Regions from separate parts of the Metallumcola ferriviriculae genome, predicted to be linked through region 1. Evidence: riboswitches for the same ligand, from Rfam matches in the RefSeq annotation. Region 1 holds a riboswitch; the other holds the start of a gene.
What was found. Region 1 has a riboswitch for cyclic di-GMP ahead of MFMK1_RS11255 (DUF6531 domain-containing protein). Riboswitches for the same ligand answer to the same signal wherever they lie in the genome.
Positions count from the first base shown of each region.

Region 2: linked by a shared signal. The riboswitch ahead of MFMK1_RS07405 (LytR/AlgR family response regulator transcription factor) and the one ahead of MFMK1_RS11255 (DUF6531 domain-containing protein) in region 1 are both predicted to bind cyclic di-GMP.

Region 1 is NZ_CP121694.1:2,250,863-2,258,234, reverse strand. It holds gene MFMK1_RS11280 (epoxyqueuosine reductase) at 9-1,073, shown strand; gene MFMK1_RS11275 (DUF1330 domain-containing protein) at 1,104-1,478, shown strand; gene MFMK1_RS11270 (flavodoxin family protein) at 1,753-2,319, shown strand; gene MFMK1_RS11265 (SDR family NAD(P)-dependent oxidoreductase) at 2,469-3,314, shown strand; gene MFMK1_RS11260 (AMP-binding protein) at 3,269-4,867, shown strand; cyclic di-GMP riboswitch class I at 5,360-5,446, shown strand; gene MFMK1_RS11255 (DUF6531 domain-containing protein) at 5,512-7,372, shown strand, end outside.
Region 2 is NZ_CP121694.1:1,484,234-1,491,605, forward strand. It holds gene MFMK1_RS07375 (hypothetical protein) at 26-226, shown strand; gene MFMK1_RS07380 (YkuS family protein) at 333-572, shown strand; gene hcp (hydroxylamine reductase) at 817-2,106, shown strand; gene MFMK1_RS07390 (NapC/NirT family cytochrome c) at 2,273-2,749, opposite strand; gene MFMK1_RS07395 (cytochrome c3 family protein) at 2,980-3,450, shown strand; gene MFMK1_RS07400 (hypothetical protein) at 3,602-3,775, opposite strand; gene MFMK1_RS07405 (LytR/AlgR family response regulator transcription factor) at 3,881-4,276, opposite strand; cyclic di-GMP riboswitch class I at 4,352-4,436, opposite strand; gene MFMK1_RS07410 (hypothetical protein) at 4,781-5,050, shown strand; gene MFMK1_RS07415 (hypothetical protein) at 5,406-5,543, shown strand; gene MFMK1_RS18470 (2Fe-2S iron-sulfur cluster-binding protein) at 5,540-6,310, shown strand; gene MFMK1_RS07430 (capping complex subunit for YIEGIA) at 6,428-6,631, opposite strand; gene MFMK1_RS07435 (YIEGIA family protein) at 6,635-7,372, opposite strand, start outside.

The sequences.
Region 1 (7,372 bases):
TTGAAGATGTGGGATTTACCACTGCGGCAATATTTAAATCCCAAGTAGAAGTGTTGGCCTCGCGTAAAGCATTATATGATTGGACCGCTGTAAAAGGTTTGGATTTAATAAACGGTGTAGACCCCAAAAGGGTGTACCCTGAGGGTAAATCGATTGTCGTATTGATGGAGAACTACTTTAACAAATCGTTCCCAAAAGCCATGGAGAATACTTTTGGCCGTTGCTATTTGGATGATGACCGGGTTACTAAGGATGGTCTTTTCCTGCGAATAAAAGCTTTTAGAGGGTTTTTACGTGATCACGGGGTTGAGTCTAAAGTGCCATTTAACATACCCCACAGATTGGCAGCGGCCCGAGCGGGTTTAGGTACCTTTGGCAAGAATTGTTTGTTTTATTCGCGTAAGGCCGCCAAGCAAAGCTCTTGGACTTTACCCATTGCAATAATTACAAATCAAGAATTTGAGCCGGATAATCCCACAATAACCATAGGTTGTCCGGATTGGTGTAGAAATGCTTGTATAGTCGCTTGTCCTACCCAGGCACTCCTTGCTCCAAGGAAATTGGACCCACGCAGGTGCATATCTTTTTTAACTTATTATGGGGAAGAAATAACGCCGTTGGAATTTAGGGAGCCCATGGGCATGTGGATTTATGGTTGCGATAGATGCCAAAACATATGTCCCCGTAATCAGCCGTGGTTAGCGGAAAAGCTTCCGGTTAACGAAAAAGTGGCAGCCATGAAAGATGACTTTGATCTCATAAAACTGCTTCATATGGATATGAATTATTTTAAAACTAAGATATGGCCGCATATGTTTTACGTGCCACCAAAAGAAATCTGGCGCTGGAAAATGAATGCGGCTCGGGCATTAGGCAATAGCCGCGACCCAAGCTATATACCGCAACTAGTTAAGGCTTATTCAGAAAATAACGATGAAAGGGTGCAGGGGATGTGTGCATGGGCTTTAGGCCGCATCGGTGGTCATGAGGCTAAAAAGGCTTTGCGTAGTTTTGTTAGTGAATCTAATAAAACAATAATGGAAGAAGTAGAAACGGCCTTGGCATTCGCTTAACAGCCATTACTAAAAAGGGGGTAGAAATTAGTGGGTAAGCTGGATATCAATGACAAAGATTACAAGGAATTTAAAGATAACCCGAACGAAGAACCGGTGGTGATGCTTAATTTACTGAAATTTAAGGATGACGGCGGCGAAGAAGCATACGCGAGGTATGCCGCAGTTGTGACCAAAATGATCACCGATTTGGGTGGGCGAATTATTTTTGCAGGGCAAACACATGAATTATTGACCGGCGAAGATCGGTGGGATTCCGTTTTGCTTGTGGAGTATCCATCGCGGAAAGATTTTCTGAATATGATCAGGAGTGAGGAATATAAAAGAGCTCATGTTCATCGTCAGGAAGCACTGGAGCGTGCTGTTCTCTACGCTACTCAAGGAATGGATTTGCGTAAAATATAGTTTTCAGAAAATGTGAATGTATTTTGGAAAGGTTTGTGGCAAACTCACAGACCTTTACTTTATCACAAAATTTTTTTTAGATGCATGCTGAGGGCTGCACACCAAGATTCTTTTGATGAAGCATAATGTTTCCCATATTGTTCCTTTAAAAATACGACCTCCGGGCGAAATTATACCGGCGATAGAGAACTATAAAGATAAGAGAAAGACAGGTAAAGAGTACACATCCTTTGAAGTAAATATAGATCACAAAAAGTAAGGGGGAAATATATACATGAAAGTACTGATTATCACTGCTAGTCCCAATAAGAATGGTCTGACTGCCGCCTGTGCCGAAGCAGCTAAGCAGGGAGTGGAGGCGGCCGGCGGAAATGTCAGAATGGTACGGTTAAATGACCTGGAAATTTCTCAATGCCAGGCCTGTGGTAACGGCTGGGGAAACTGCCTCAAAGAGCATCGATGCAAAGTACAAGACGATTTTCAGGATTTGCATAAATTTGTAGATGAAGCGGATGGCTACGTAATGGTTACACCTGTATACTGGGGAGAAATGAGTGAATCCGCTAAGATGTTTACAGACCGTTTACGACGGTGCGAGGCAAGTAATAGAGAAGGGAACAATAAAACAGCAAATAAACCGTATATTGCCGTAGCAGCTGCCGGTGGTACTGGTAACGGCACTCTTACATGTCTTTCATCCATGGAAAGGTTGTTCGGACATATGCGGTCTGAGAGATTTGACTTAATAGGAATAACCCGTAAAAATAGGGATTATAAGCTTGATACTATCCGTCTAGCTGCTGAGAAGATGGTAGTAAAGTCAATGCCTATTAATCATTAATAGTGTTGGGAAGGACTTGTCCATAATGCGACGCTAAGGGAGGAATAATCTTTGGAAAGCATATAAAAAGAATCCGTTATTTATCAGGGCGAGGTAGGGGCTCGTCCTGAAATAGTTCTTAAGAAAAGCGCACATGTAAAGGGGCTACTATGCAAAAAAATAACATTCTAGAAAACATATTGTTTCCGCCTACGTATTTGAACCAAAAGAAACTTAGGAACAGTTTAGACGAGAAGACTGTTTTAATCACAGGTGCAAGCTCCGGTATAGGGGAGAAATTAGCTTATCTTCTGGCAGACACCAATACCCGTTTACTCTTAGTTGCTAGAACAGAGGAAAAACTTTTAACAATTAAAAATGAGATAGAAAAGAAAACTGCCAGAGTGAGTATTTATAGGGCTGACCTAAGAAACATGGAAGAGATGGAGGGCTTGCTAAAATTTATTCACCAGATGCCTAACGGTATAGACATAGTAGTAAACAATGCAGGCATATCTATCCGGCGATCAATTAACGACTCGCTGGACCGGTTTCACGACTTCACTCGAACTATGGCTATCAATTATTTTGCACCTGTTCAACTGCTATTGTCTATAATTCCGATGCTTAGAAAAAATCAAGGCCAGATCATCAATATATCTACTATTAATGTATTGCTAATACCCTTCCCCTATTGGGCTGCTTACCAGGCTTCCAAGGCGGCGTTTGATACGTGGTATCAATCTGCTGGGCCTGAATTGAACGCTGCTGGAATATCAACCACATCTATCTACCTTCCGCTAGTAAATACACCCATGATTAAGCCGACAGCGGCTTACCAAAAGATGCCTGTCATGTGTCCGAACCATGTGGCCAAAATCATTGGCAAAGCAATGTATACTCAACGGAAGAGGTATATGCCATGGTGGTTAATTTTTGGCCGTATTGCCTCAGTGTTTCTTAGAGGGGTATGGGAATTATCCATTCCCACTATTCTAAGAAAAAGGGGGAAGTGATATTGCAGGTATTTAAACTTATATATGTTTTATTCAGAGTTAAATTATTTTCTCCATTGGGGTTGTATAGCTTAATAGCTGCCATTCACAAATACGGGATAAACTTAATGCCCCTGCTGTCTTTTGCAGAAAGGGTATACTCTGATAAGGTTGCAGTGGTGGATGACCATGAAACCTTAAATTATCAGCAGTTATTATTGCAGTCGAAAAAGCTTTCCGCTATATTTAATGAAAGATATCAGCTTAGCAGCGGTAATAAAGTAGGCATTATGTGTAAAAACCATGCTTCGTTGATTAAAGCCATATTTGCGTTATCTTTGCTGGGAGTAGATGTATACTTACTTAACGCAGAAATTAGTAAGCACCAGTTTAACAACTTAATAAAGCGATATGATTTTAACTTGCTTATATATGATTTCCAATTGGACTCCTTAGTTAAGCAGTCAGACTATGCTAACGGGGTAGTTTTAAGTTACCATACCGACCTGCCGGCAATAAGCAATTTGCTTAATTCAGTAAGTGAACAACAAGAAATCAAACGTTCTTCACCCGGTAAACTTGTAATACTAACGGGCGGGACCACGGGAGATCCCAAAGCAGCCCCATATAAACCGTCTCTTCTAAACTTCCTAAATCCATTCTTAGCCCTAATAACCAGGCTGAAGCTGCTAAATTATCGCACCGCTTATATTGCCACTCCTATTTATCACGGCTACGGTGTAGGTATATTATTTGTACTTATTGCTTTGGGAAGAAAAATTGTCATCAGTAATGGATTTGATGCCCAAAGAGCATGTTCACTGATTCGGGAACACAATGTTGAAGTTGTAACCGTAGTGCCACTAATGATAGACAAGATGTTAAATAATAACGTCGAAGACTTAAATTCCCTTGCCTGTATAGCCTCAGGAGGTGCACAACTGAATCCGAGACTTGTAGGTGAGACTATGAACAAATTGGGTAGTGTCTTATACAATCTCTATGGCACTTCGGAAGCTGGACTAAATGTGATAGCAACACCACAAGATCTATCCTATTCAGCTGAGACAATTGGTAAAAAAATAGACGGGGTTCGGTTAAAAGTATTGGACCAGCACAAAAATGAAGTAGAAGCAGGTGAGGTAGGCCAATTCTGCATCAAAAATAGGTGGTCGATGAGTAACCAAAATAACTGTTGGTTGGAAACAGGTGATTTAGGTTATAAAGATAGTCGTGGCCATTATTATCTTTGTGGAAGAGTGGATGATATGGTTGTTTCAGCCGGTGAAAATGTTTACCCAATTGAACTTGAACAAATACTTTTAAACCACCCTGAAGTAGAAGAAGCTGCAGTTATTGGGGTTAGTGATGAAAAGTTTGGGCAGAGGTTAAAAGCATTCGTGCTTCCCGCAGCAAATGCTACCGTAACAAAAGAGGAACTTTTCCAGTGGTTAGGCCCCAGAGTTGCAAGGTTTCAAATGCCAAAAGACATAGCATTCGTTGATGATATGCCTTATACACCCGTGGGGAAACTTGATAAAAAGCAACTCAAGTTTAGTGAGAAAAGTTTCTAAGCCAGCAGGATTAATTAAACCTGCATACCAGCTACCTCTTTAGAAATTGTAGTAGCAGGTATAATGGAATTATACTTTTTGTTTAGTAAAGAGGTGTAATTCAAGACGATAAATTAAGGTCAATGTGGCTATCCAGGCAAAAGATTTCGTATACAAAGTACCTATCAGACACTGTTCTAAGTGGTAAATAAAACTTTAAGAGCATGCACGATCTGTCCGATAAAGAAGTGTTGGAGTTGTTGACAAAGATTAAGGGGTTAGGCAGATGGTCAGCAGAAATGTTCATGATATTTTCACTTGGGCGATTGGATATTTTTTTAGTATCCTAAATAAAAGCCCTGGACTGGTTTTACTAGTCCGTTTTTTTATGCCATTAGGAGGAGGTATATGCTGGGACGGAGACTAAATTACTAAAATATTCAAAAAAATATTTGTAAAAAGCAGGAAAAAAAAGGAAATATATCGAAGCGTAGTAGAACAATCGAATAAAATACCAGAAAAAGGCAAACCCCGTGAAAGCGGGGGACGCAAAACTACGGGTCTAAGGCCGAATCAGGCTACGATCGCCGGGTTGCCAAGGCAGCGTCTATTCTTACCGTGCCAAGGTAATCCCTTGGCACGGTATTTTTTTGGAGGGGATGTCAATGAGACTAAAGAGTAAAAAATTTGTTCGATACCTTTCTGTAATTCTGGCAGTAACCATCCTGTTTACCGGTACGGTTACACCGGCACTGGCTGCAGGCAGTATTCCAGCATCAATTAGAGAGCAAAGCTCAATACCACCTGTGTTTGACCCCTACGAACTCACGGGTCTGGCAGGGTGGGAGGAAATGCTTTCTCCCCCGGGAAAGGGACTTCCAGACCCGGCCTCCGTAGCACCAAGCTTTTCGTCTTTGAATTTAGGCACGGTAAATAAAAGTGATGCCGACTTTGGCTACGTGGACCCGGTGACCGGGATACTCACCCTCAGTGAAAGCGATATCGCTTACCCGTCTTCAGGCTTTTCGCCGCGGATAAGCCGTACATATATGCGCCAGGAAGGGATCAAGGGAATGCTGGGTTACGGCTGGAACCTCGCCTTTGACCAGCACCTGGGCATGTACCAGAACTTTGTCATCATGGAGTTTCGTGGTGACGGGCAGCACCGCAGCTACGAGTTTACCAAGGACGATCCCGACTTAATCGTCGATTCCTATGACGGGGACCCGCTGATTTACTATCCCCTGGATCAGGGTACATATACCCAAAAGGGCGGCAGCGGCTCCACCCTGACCAGGAATGCAGACGGTACATATACGGTTGAGGATAAAAACGGCTTTAGCTACCTATACAACGGCTATCAAGCCTCCTGGCGCAGCCAGGCGGCCGATGCCGGAAGGCTCCTGTCCCTCACCGGTCCCCAGGGACATGCCATGAGCTTTGAGTATGACCAAAACGGGGCCCTTGATACTATCACCGACACCGCCGGCAGGGTACTGGACGTAGAGGCCCAAGGCGGCCTAGTAAAAAGCATTACCGACCCTGCAGGCCGGCGGGCTAAATACCAGTATGATAGTTCCCAGAACCTGAAAAAAGTTACCTACCCCGACGGCAGCAGTAAGAGCTTTAGTTACGACTCAAGCCACCGGTTGACCTCCTTTACCGACAAAGCGGGCAGGACTTTTAAATACCAGTATAACAGCCAGGGAAAAGTTAGCCACATCAAAAGAGCAGATAATAGTCTTGTAAAAAGCTTCAGCTACGGCACCGAAGGCGACCTCAGCTATGCCTTAATCACCGATGCCAGGGGCCTGGAGAAAAAAGTCTACTGGAATGCCGATAAAAAGATTATCAAGGAAAAAGACAACCTGGGCCGGATAAAGACCTATACCTACAATGAGCAGGGAGAACGCACTGCTGTCACCGACCAGGACGGCAATACCACCCGGTACGAATATGACGATAAGTACAGAAAAACTAAGATAATCTATTCCGACGGCAAGACAAGCCGGTATTTCTATGAGGACAAATTTGATAAGCTCACTAGGGTGATTAACCCCGACGGTTCCCAGGTAACGTTTACCTATGATGATGCCGGAAACCTTACCTCCAGAACCGATGCCCTGGGCAATACCGTTACCTATACTTACGACAGTGGCGGTAACCGGCTGACGGCAAACGATGCCAGGGGGAACACCACCCGTTATACATACGATGATGCCGGAAACCTGATATCGGTTACCAATGCCAAAGGAGAGGTGACCAACTTCAGCTACGACAGCATGGGCCGGATGACATCTCGCACTGACCCCGGAGGCGAAACGACTTCTTTTCTGTATGATGAAATGGGACGCATTAAGTCAGTTACCGACGTGCTGGGCAATACCACTACCTACACCTACAATGCCGCCGGTAAGGTGACATCCATTATCGATGCCAAAGGTAACAGCTACAGCTTCAAGTACAATGCCCTGGGGCGCCTGGAACGGGTGACAGCCCCCGACGGCGGCACTAAGACCTACAGCT
Region 2 (7,372 bases), 770 kb from region 1:
ACAAATTTCTTAAGGAGGTATTACCATGACTAAAGAAAAAACTGTTGCCTGTGCTAGTTGTGATATGTGTGGTCGTGAGGTACAATCAAATTTTACCTGTACGTTGATTTTGAACAAAGAGGATAATACCGAAGAAGCTTGCTGGTGCGTCTGCCCTGACTGCGCCTCCAGGTTTAAAAAGGACGTAAAAGACTTTTACGATGCCGTAATCGATGAAGAGAAATAACTGGCGTTAAAGACCTTCCCGCGGGAGGGTCATGCTTTTTTTGTTTTGTATAGATTGCCGGTTCGGGGTGATGCTAGAAGCAGACAGATCTAAAGGAGGCGATTCTATGTTACCGCGGATTGCGGTGCAGGATGCCAATGGCGATGTGGCCAGAGTATTGAAAGAGCATGGTTACCCGGTTGTAGACTTGATGATTAATCAGGATCCTGTGGACGTGGTGGTGATGCAGTACTGGTCCGGGTCTGAAGTTGAAGACGGCGTTGCACCGGGGGACAGCCCGATCATCATTAACAGTGTGGGACAGTCACCGGAACAGGTGTTACACAAAGTTGAACAAATGATTTAGGCAGCGATCGCTGCCTATTTTTTTTGGATATTTAGGGCTTGTAAATTCAGCGGCATGAGAAGCCTGCCTACAAAATGCGCCAAAGGCGATAAAGCTGGTTTATTGTTCTGCCCAATTAGATATTGCGTACTATTACATAGTGGACTAGTGACTTTTGTCACAGTCATAACTCCCAATTGTATTTATGATATAGGTGAGGGTTAACGAAACCAAAATAAAACATATTTCAAGGAGGTAGTTATTAATGTTTTGTTATCAGTGTTCACAGACACCCAAAGGTGGGTGCACCAAGGTTGGCGTTTGCGGGAAAAGTGAGGATTTGGCTAGTTTACAGGATACTATCATGATTGGTTTAAAAGGTGTAGCTGCGTATGCCTTCCACGCCCGTGAGTTAGGTTATACCGACCCAGAGGTGGATGCCATAACTCAGGAAGCTTTGTTCAGTACCTTGACCAACACAAACTTTAATGTAGATGACACTATTGGTATGGCGTTAAAGGTAGGTTCGGCCACTGTCAAGTCGATGGACCTTTTGGACCGGGCGCATACTGACCTACTGGGAATACCTGAGCCGGTGAAAGTAGCTCAAGATCGAGTTGAAGGTAAAAGTATTTTGGTCACTGGTCACGACCTATATGCATTGAAGGAACTATTAAAGCAGACAGAAGGTAAAGGTATTAACATTTATACTCACTCTGAAATGTTGCCGGCCCATGGTTATCCGGAGCTAAAAAAATACTCTCATCTGAAAGGTAACGTCGGCGGTTCCTGGGTGAAACAGCGGAAACTGTTTGAAGAGTTTCCTGGCGCCATTCTAGGTACTACTAACTGTGTTTTACCGGTACGGGAAAGCAGCAATTACGGTGGCCGCTTCTTTACGTATGGTATTGCCGGCTTGGAAGGGGTACAAAAGATCGAGAATGATGACTTCACGCCAGTAATCGAGCAGGCACTATCGCTGCCTGCTGTCAACGTAGAATCCGAGAAAAGTCTTATGACTGGCTTCCATCATGAGAATGTGCTGCCATTGGCAGGCAAGATTGTTGAAGCTGTGAAAGCTGGTAAGATTAGAAGATTCTTTGTCGTTGCCGGCTGCGATACACCGCTAAAGGGTCATGATTATTACCGAGAACTTGCACAAGCGATACCCAAGGACTGTGTAATTCTGACCACTTCCTGCGGTAAGTTCCGTTTTAACGACCTTGACTTTGGTGACATTGATGGCATTCCCCGTCTAATTGATTTAGGGCAGTGTAATAACTCCGGCTCTGCGGTGAAAATTGCCCTGGCTCTTGCTGATGCTTTTGACTGCGGTGTCAACGATCTGCCGCTGTCCATCGTACTTTCCTGGTTTGAGCAAAAGGCCGTGGCTATTCTCTTAGGATTATTTAGCCTTGGAGTTAAGAACGTTTACGTAGGGCCTAAAGCACCGGAATTCCTCACTGAAGGAGTAGTAAAAGTGCTGCAGGACAACTTCAATCTACAGCTCACCAGTGGCGATGCAAAAGCTGATTTGGAAAAAATGTTGGGCTAAACAAAATAATAATGCAATCGGAAAGAGAGCGGCTAAAAAGCAAAGCCGCTCTCTTTTTTCGTCTATGCCGGTCAGGAATACTGCCACACCCGCTGAACCCGGCTGTGCGTGAAGGCAGTATGCGCCAAGCCTTCATTAAATTTGGACCTGCTTAAGCCAAGGATTTTTACTTAGCCAATCTTTCTTCGAGACCAAAGTAATGTTCATGGCCGGTGTTCTGATGACATTCAGTACACGGTCGTTGCCGGGTGATAAGGTCTCCATGATCCACAGGCTCTTTGGGCAGGAGCGGTGCTTCAGGAAAATCCTTATTGCTGCCTAAATGGCACGAGATGCACTTGCTTTCATAAAAAATACCTTTCACAGGTATAGGGTCTTTTTGGGTATAATAGGCGACAAGATAGCTTAACCCTCGTGCTTTTGACTCGATGAAGCCTCCTGGCCGCTGGTACTCGTGACAGCCGAAACAGTGAACTTCCTGATGCGGGGACTGCTCCCAAGACTCTACAAACGGTTTAACTTCGTGGCAGCTTTTACAAAAATCGGTGGAGGATGTAGCCCCATAAGTTGCAAAAAATGCAGCTATGCCAAAAAGAAAAATAATGCCGAGATACCCCAATGCTTTTAATAAGAATTTGATCATGCACCAAAAGCTCCTTCAACGCGGCGTTTGCCATTAGTATAGACAGTATTCGACATATAATTCAGCGTTTTGACCGTGGCCAACAAACTTGTCTAGAGAATAATTCCAAAAAAACAAGATTTTCTTTTATATTGAATTACTTTGCATCTATGTCAAATACTTTGCAGTCTGCTTTATGCCAATCAGGGAAAATTAAGACTAGATAAAGCACAAAAATGGGAGGCAGTAAAGTGGCTAAAAGAAATTTAAAATTGATAATCCTGGTTTCGGGATTTTTACTTATCGCAGTGACAATTCTTGGTGTGGAATTTTCTTCGCAGCCGCGCTTTTGCTACAACTGCCATGAGATGGGCATGGTCTATGAAGCATGGCAGACCGGCTTTCATCAGGATATTTCATGCCTCAAATGCCACGCTGAACCCGGAATAGACGGCTTAATAAGGACTAAGGCAAAGGGATTACGGGAAGTATACGTACATTTTACTAACCCCCAGATCGAGCCGAAAGCCGAAGCGGATACCTGGGAATTTTCTCAAAGGTGCCTAGCCTGCCACGATATTAAAGGTAAGGGCGGCCCTCACAACGAAAAGCACTTCGCAATGGAATTCACCTGTGTCAGCTGCCATAAGGGTATTGGGCATGACCCAGATAAAAATGACAAATTGCCGTCTAGAGATATTTGCCAGAAGTGCCATGGGTAGAGAAAAATTGCGGGAAACTCCCCGTATTTTTTTTATTGACCGCGTCATGAGGTTAGGATTATTGGGAAATAACTTAGAAATGTAATTGATTTTGATAAAAAATAGGTGATCCCCGGCAGCTAAAGGCAACTACAGGGGATCACCTATTTTATTATCTGTTTTTAATAGTAGGTCTGTACATGTCTAAAACGCCAAGGACAACATGAGCTGCACCAAATCCAGCTATCCCGGCAGCAATTGGCCCGGAAAAGGCTGTCACGCCGACAGTGGTTACGGCAGCTCCTAAACCTGTAACTACCCAGCTTGTGGTATTACGAGTTTTCATGCGGTTAAGCACCTCCATTTAAATGACTTTTCTATAGTATTTGCATTTGGGGTAGTTAGGTTTCAAAATGTTTCTACCAAAAAAGGATTAATTCTCCGAAAGGGTTTATTCCAGGTTTAAAGTTTCCTGTAATTTTTTATATTTATCGGCAGTCATGTACGCCACATTCCTTGTTTTACTGAAAATTACAAGATAACTTCCTCGGGACCAAGGCTGAATTTCCACGACTTTATCGAGGTTAATGATATAACTTTTGTGTGATCGGAAGAATGTTTCCTGGCTCAAGCGTTGTTCGAGGTTTTCCAGAGTTTCATTAATGTATATTGCATTGCCATCGGTAGCATAGATTATAGTCTTCCTATTTTTGCGGCTAATAAAGACAATATCATTTGTTTCAAGAAAGATGAGGTTACGTTCGATTTTTAATGCAAGTTTATTTATAATCTTTTTTCTGATGGAATTTATAGGTTTATCAGATTTTTTAATTGCAACTGTGCTCAACCTGTTCACCTCCGTCAAAATTACCTTCAATGAAAAAAACTACCCGAAAGGATAGCCTCATTAGTCTGCACATCCTTCGGCAACTGGCTGCCATGCCCCTAAGGGTTTAGGCCCTATAGCTTTGCGCCCCCGCTTTTTAGCGAGTTTGCCATTATCGAGATAGATTTGTATTCTCTTACTTAGGTAAATTCCATTATTAGGTATATTTTTCCTGCAAGAAGATAGGTTTTATTTCCTACATTTAGAGTGATAAAGCCCTATTTTCTGCGGTTTATCCTAATAGTACCACCTTCATCGCCGCCCGACTTAGAACTTGCTCTTTTAATACTTTTAGATTCGGTGTATATATGTGAAGTTTTAGACAAGCAAATGGAGGTTTGGTACAAGGTTAGAAGCGGGCATTCCATGGTTATGATAAGCTTTATTTAGACCCCTAGTTTAACTCTCATCAAGGTATGGGTAAGGTGAACTTACTTAAAAAACTTTGGAGGGGGGTGAATTTAAATGTTTACCTATGGTATTTTAGGTACTTTGGCCGGTGCGGTTACAGCGACTGTTTTGGTTGTGGAATTTTTAAAAGGAATGGGACCGATAAGAAGTGTGCCAACACGCTGGATGGCCTTGGCAGTAGCATACTTGATTATTATTTCTACATCTATGGCCACGGGCCAGTTCAATCTACGGGATTTACTTCTTTATTTTCTAAACAGCTTGCTTGTAGCTGCTTCAGCATTAGGCAGCTGGGAGGTACTTAAAGGTAAACTTTTTGGCTGAAAAAGGGGTATCAATACCGGGTATCTAACCGGTGACAAAGGAGTGACAATTTCCTAAATGACAGAAGAATTAAATGATACTAATATTAAGTGACCCTGCGGCGGCGAGCTGCAGGGTCACTTGTAACTTGTCTAAAAGCCCTTTAAAGTTGCTATGTCCTTAACGGAGCGTATATCTAAACTTTCGATAGCTAACTCAGTCGTTGGATTTAATTGAGAAAAAATTTTGCTTCCAATCGGCATAAGTGTCAATATCCTGTAGTGCTTCTTCATATATAGTCGGCAGCGCCATCAGCTTCTACCAGAATGAAGGAAAAGTAGTTTTTCAGTACTTCGATCCAACTTGGCGGAACTCCGTGAAGTTAATCAGCGTGATTTTACTTATGGGAGGGGCATTGGCCAATGCACTATCATCTGCAGCCCAGGTTGAGCTAAACTTTTTGCCGCTTACTCCGGAAGCCATATGGAAACAAAAAGGGGGTAGCATGCAGTGATAGCTCATGATTTTGAATACTATAAGCCGGAATTCCTTGAAGAGGCCCTGGAAATATATCGTGTTTTGGAATCGGAGGGGAAAAAGCCGGTCTATTACGGCGGCGGTACGGAGATAATTACCATGGCCAGGGTAAATAATTTCTTTACTAAGGCTGTGATTGACATCAAGGGAATTCCCGAATGCAGAAAGATGGAATTTGAGGGAGATCAATTAGTAATCGGCGCAGGCGTAACCTTGACGGACATTGGCGAGTCCGGCTTATTCCCCATGCTGGGTGCTGCAGGAGGAAGGATTGCTGATCATTCGGTCCAGGGTAAAATTACCTTGGGGGGAAATATCGCCGGCACCATTATTTATCATGAAGCGATACTGCCACTGCTTCACGCTCTTCGTAACCAATTAGGCCTTACCGGACCAAAGCCAGGCTGTGAAAACGGGGATTGCGGTGCATGTACGGTGCTGGTTGATGGTTGGCCCATCAAGTCCTGTCTGATGCTGGCAGTAGAGGCGGTGGATCATGAGATAACTACTGTGGAAGGGTTACAAGGGGCCCTTGTCCAACAAGCTTTTGTAGACAATTGGGCGTTTCAATGCGGCTATTGTACCTCAGGATTTTTAATGGTATGTCACTCGTTAGCAACAATTCATCCCGATGCGGACGACCTAACTATCCAGGCCTGGCTGCAATCAAATCTCTGTAGGTGTACCGGTTATGAAGAAATAAAAAATGCAGTGAAAGCTGTATTGGCCGGGCAATCGAGCTAAAAAATAAAAGAATTTCATGCCATTCGCACTTAATAGGAAACTATCCATAACCTAAATTTACAACTTACAAAAAAGGCCAGCGGTTTGCCCGTTGGCCTGATAGTTTTCACTGTGGTTTTATACCTGTACTATCAAGTAATCTCCGGTTTTCATCTTTATCACATCTGCCTTAATTCCTTTGGCAATTTCCAGAGTCATATTTTTTTGTTCCTCTTCATTTTGGGCTAACAGGGTCAGCTGCTTACCGCCTAACACCCGTTCTTTATTTAAAGTGATTATAGCCAAAATTTCTGCCTTAGGTTTTCCTATATTTTCGCTCACGGATTATTCCCTCCCTGCCAGATTGGTATCCATTACATGTGGTGTTTTCCGAATGGCTTCCAATAATGGAGTGTTCTTAACCGTTCGAATCATGCGTTCAATTTCGCCCTCAATAGGCACTATCATGATGACCAGGCGGCCCTTTTGATAATCTTTACGGGTAAAACTATATCTTTTTACCCCCAGGGATCGGGCGGCATCAAAAAGTATGGCCTGCCTTTGGCCGAAATTGTCCAGCATGATGCGGAAACGCTCTTCCCGAGGGTAGATGATTACTGCCAGCCCTTCTTCGGAAACCAATTGCTGCCCCCGCTCGAGACCGACAAGATTGGTAACGTAGATATCATCAACATATAACTCATCGTTCTTCATGGTTATCTTTGCTTCTTTAACGTCAGCTATATCACCTACCGTTTTACCCTTGGAAAGCCGGTGAAGCAGGTAGAGCACTGTCAGTCCCACTGCGATGCCAATACCCATGTCTAATACCAACCATAACTTGTTAAAAAATTGCATTGTCAGACTGGTGCTGAAGGATACCAGCAGGGCGACGTAGTTTCGGGCCTCAAATGTTTTAGAAATACCGTCAATGTATGCTGCTCCCCGCTTTGTGAACTCAGTCTGCTCCAAGTTTGCCAGGCTTGTCGCTTCCATTTTTCTTACTTCCCGAAACTGCTGGATTGCCAAAGCGAGAAAAGTCACAGCGACGAAGTTCTTTGTTACCAAAGCAGGAATAGCAAC